DNA from 2 places in the Pseudoalteromonas sp. NCIMB 1079 genome. Region 1 is predicted to be linked to the other one. Evidence: riboswitches for the same ligand, from Rfam matches in the RefSeq annotation. Region 1 holds a riboswitch; the other holds the start of a gene.

Region 1 (2,207 bases):
CCAAATAAGTAAGGGTCGGCTAGGGGGTTGCGCGTTACCGTTTGTAAAATAAGCCCCGCAATTGCTAAGCCAGAGCCTGCTAAAAAGGCGAGTAATGTGCGTGGCATTCTTAGTTCAAAAATAATACGCGTATTAAAAGACGCCTCATTTGAGAGTAAAAAACTATTAAATACATCTTGAAGTGAGGTCTCTGCTGCACCAAAACTAAGTGCTGCAAATAAGCTAAATAAAGCAGCTGCAGCACTGATGAATAGCGCAAGTGAGTGGCGAGTATTAACTGCGCTCATATTATTCGTAACCATAAAAGTAAGTGATATGAGGGATGCTATTTCCCGACTTCGATATTTGCGGGTGATTATTTACTTGGGCGCAGACACCAAAAACGTCGCCTAGCATGTTTTCGGTTAATACCTCACTTGGCGTGCCTGAATGCGTAATTTCACCATTTTTAATAACCACTAGTTCATCGCACATTGCAGAAGCTAAGTTTAAATCGTGAAACGATGCAAACACCGTTACACCCAACGATTTAGCAAGCTCCATTACCTGTATTTGGTATTTAACATCTAAATGGCTAGTTGGTTCGTCCATTATTAACAACTGAGGTTGCTGGACTATGGCGCGGGCTATCAAGGCACGTTGCTTTTCACCACCCGAAAGTGACTCAAAGCTTTGATCGCTATGATCTGCCAACCCTACAGTGTTGATAGCTTGGGTAATTTTTTGTTTATCAATGTTAGTTACCGAGCTAAATAGCGATTTATGAGGCGTTAGCCCAAGCGCAATAACATCAAATACGCTTAAGTTAAATTGCGACGGGGTTTCTTGCAAAACAACCGCTACTTTTTTTGCGTACTCATCGCTTTTTAGCTGCCAAATATCGGTGTTGTTAAACTCTACAACGCCATCACTGGGTTTATTAAAACGATATAAACAACGCAATAAGCTCGATTTACCTGCGCCATTAGGTCCAATTAAACCAACAAATTTACCTGTGGTTATTTTAAGGTTTATTTTTTTGAGGATCGTTTTATTGCCAATACCCCACGATACGTTTTTAACGTTTAGTAATGGTATATTTAATGGCGTTTGAGTGTGCAATAGTCAGTCCTAGACGGGATTAAACTCACTAAAAATGCGATAAAAATACTAATGCACTACAAGAAAAAATGAGTAAACCCGCTCGTTAAAAGAATTCATACCAATTGTATTAAATTAGTGATTTATTATAGCGACAAATAAATAGCTTAATAACAAGGCGGAAATTATGACATATACTTTTTCTATATAAATAATTTTTAACGAAGTTAGTAAGTTATATAATTCGCTAGAAAGATCATGTTTTTAATAAAATTGGTATTATACCATTTGTATCTGACTTAAAGCTTTGCGCTAATTACAGTTGCGGGAACAGTCGAGGACTCGCACCTCATTCCAAATGAAGCTCTATTATGGGCGGCTAAGTAAATAATTTAAAGCAAAAAAAACCGCACTCAAAAGAGCGCGATTAAAAGGGAGTGTTTTAACTAATTTAGCGAATAGTTAAAACTTGTATTCCATACCTAAGCCTACGTAGTCTTGGTCAACGTTGTTGTCCATATCGAAGCTTGAGTAAAAGCCAAATACTTTAATGTTTTTATTTAATTTGTGATCAAGACCAACTGATATTGCTGACTTATCGTCGCTGTCGTCAAAGTCCATGTCTTGGTATTGTACTTTAAATGTGTTGTTACCCATGCTGTAAGCCGCATTTAATAGATAACCATCCGCTTCTGCGCTGCCGTCAACTTTTTCTTGTGTTTGGTACATTGCACCTAACTTAAAGTTTTCAACTTTACCTTGGATTGATGCGCGTACTACATCGTAGCCATTTACTTCACTATCGGCTGCGATAGAGGCATATACTGCGCTCTTTTTAAGTGCCACGTCACCGTAAGTAACCGCCATTGAGTAACCGTTATCAGCGTCTACATCATCTTCAGCTACAAAAGTAGCAAGTACTTTAAAACCTTCGTATGAGTTTGATGAATAACTAACAGTATTCCCTAAACGGTTTTCACCTTTAAATACATTTTTAATATCGCCTTCAAGGTCGTTAAACAAGTCTAACTTACCTTGAGATTGTTTAAGCGCAGTATCGTTACGACCAATAACCACTTGGCCAAACGCACCTTTTAAACCAACGTATTGGTTACGCGCAGAAATAT
Region 2 (2,207 bases), 2.1 Mb from region 1:
CACTAGCAAGCCATATGTCATCGTCATAAAAAGCACCAATAAATAATGCTTTATTATCGCGTTTTTCATGTAATGAAGTTGCTGTAGAACCGGATAAATCTTCTTGTAATAAATTAACACCGCCACTTAATTCTAGTGTTTGAGTTAAAGTATATAGACCACGATATTCTGCTTCAAAACGTTCAGTACTATAAAAAGTATTTACTGCAGTCCCTGTTTGCTCATTTTCTTCTTGCGATAAACTGACTGAAACACCTTGATTATAATTTTGAGAGCTTTTTTCCCAACCTAATTTAGCTATATAGTTTTCAAAATCATAAGCGTCGCTAGAGTATGCCGAGTCGTATTCACCCTCACCCTCACTATACTGTGCTTGTGCGCTAAATTGACCCAAATCTTCAGTATGATAGCTTAAGTTAAAACCAATATTTTTATTTCTATAGCCATCATCATCATGATCTTTAGTAATTGCAGCAGTAGGGTCTTTTTCAGTAACATCAAAGCCATCTGTTTCTTCATAACCTGCATTGTATTTAAAGCTCAACGCATCTTTAGCTACCCCACCTGCTAGCTGATAGTTTGAGTAACTATTGCTACCAAATGTTGCAGATAAGGTATTATTAATTGCATCACGAGTAATGATGTTAATAACCCCTGCGATTGCATCTGAACCATAAATGGCCGCGCGAGCACCTTTGATAACTTCGATACGTTCAATGCTATTAACAGGGATATTAGTAAGCGACACACTCCCCGATGTCGCATCACTTATCCTAACACCATCCACCAAAACCAATGTGTATTTTGCCGACGCGCCACGTACAAATACATCCGCTTTTTGCCCAAAGCCCCCATTACTTACAATATCAAGACCAACAACTGTATTTAAAAGAGAGGGTAAATCGCGTACGTTGCTTGCTTCTATTTCTGCACGCTCAATAACATTTACACTTGCTAAAACGTCATTGATTGATTGCTCAAATTTATTAGCTGTAACGGTTATTTTTTCAATTGATTGCTCTGCGCCAGACACAGAAAATGAAAGCGCAGCAGAAATAGCAACGCCTAAAGTTGTTTTGTTTAACATGATGTCCCCTACCTTTGCCCACCGCAAAGATTTAAGTAAGTAAGATAGCATCAAGGCCGGTCTCCGGACTCAGTAAGCACATCAAAATATGCAATACTTTACCGTTGCGGGGGCAGTGTTGGGCTTGTAGTCATCATGAAAACGCACCAACTTCCCGATTATCCTGCTAAAAAAATCATTACATGAAGTGGCTAGCAAGCACCTTGAAAATATGTCGCTATTGTGAGTATTTTGTTTACAAATGTCAATGGACGTCTATATAGCTAAAGCTAGATTTACCTATGATAAATACGAAAAATAACCTCACAGAAAAAAGCCAAACATTACTGTTTAGCTTTTATTAATACATTCAACACACTCGTTAGCTAGGGTCTAGCAGGTGCACTTTAGTCACGAAAGTTTTTAAACTGAAAAGGCTGACCTAGCTCAGCGCTGCGCACTACTTGCATAGCCTCTTGAAGATCGTCACGTTTTTTACCTGTCACACGCACTTCTTCGCCTTGAATAGCGGCTTGTACTTTAACTTTTGAATCTTTAATGGCTTTAACCACTTTTTTGGCCATGTCTTTTTCGATACCTTGCTTTAACCCAACGTTACGAAATACATTTTTTCCTGCACGGCTAATATCTTGAAGTTCTAAACTAGCTACATCCATACCGCGCTTTGAAATTTTTCCCGCTAAAATATCGAACAACTGCATAACTTGAGAGTCAGCTTCTGCTTTAAGCTTAATTGTTTTATCGTTTAGCTCAATAGATGCATCAACGCCTCTAAAATCAAAGCGAGTCTCTAGTTCACGGTTTGCGTTATCAACCGCATTTTTAGCTTCGTTCATTTCTACTTCAGATACAATATCAAATGAAGGCATTAGTATACTCCTAACTATTTAATCTTAATTTTATGTGGCAATTATAACGCTAAAATTATAAATCTTTACATTTTTCTGCATCTTGTTCAGGTGCGATACTAAATTAATTTGATATACTTGCGCCTCTTTTTTAAGCGATTTTAGGATTTGTCGTGACAAGGCGTGTTTATCAAGCAGTTTTTTTAATCAGCATAGTGGCTTTCACCTTTTTATTTGCTAAAGAAATAAAAGGTGGCGTTGTAAATTTATTC

What was found. A riboswitch is a leader RNA that binds a small molecule or an ion and turns the genes downstream of it on or off. The one in region 1 is predicted to bind cobalamin.
Region 2: another riboswitch for cobalamin. It lies ahead of ABX891_RS14170 (TonB-dependent receptor domain-containing protein); the one in region 1 lies ahead of ABX891_RS04520 (ABC transporter ATP-binding protein).

The regions. Positions count from the first base shown of each region.
Region 1 is NZ_JBEWZA010000001.1:971,512-973,718, reverse strand. Features, by position in the region: gene ABX891_RS04525 (FecCD family ABC transporter permease) at 1-287, opposite strand, end outside; gene ABX891_RS04520 (ABC transporter ATP-binding protein) at 289-1,101, opposite strand; cobalamin riboswitch at 1,349-1,500, opposite strand; gene ABX891_RS04515 (porin) at 1,543-2,207, opposite strand, start outside.
Region 2 is NZ_JBEWZA010000001.1:3,052,052-3,054,258, forward strand. Features, by position in the region: gene ABX891_RS14170 (TonB-dependent receptor domain-containing protein) at 1-1,087, opposite strand, end outside; cobalamin riboswitch at 1,125-1,308, opposite strand; gene ABX891_RS14175 (YajQ family cyclic di-GMP-binding protein) at 1,474-1,956, opposite strand; gene ABX891_RS14180 (VanZ family protein) at 2,109-2,207, shown strand, end outside.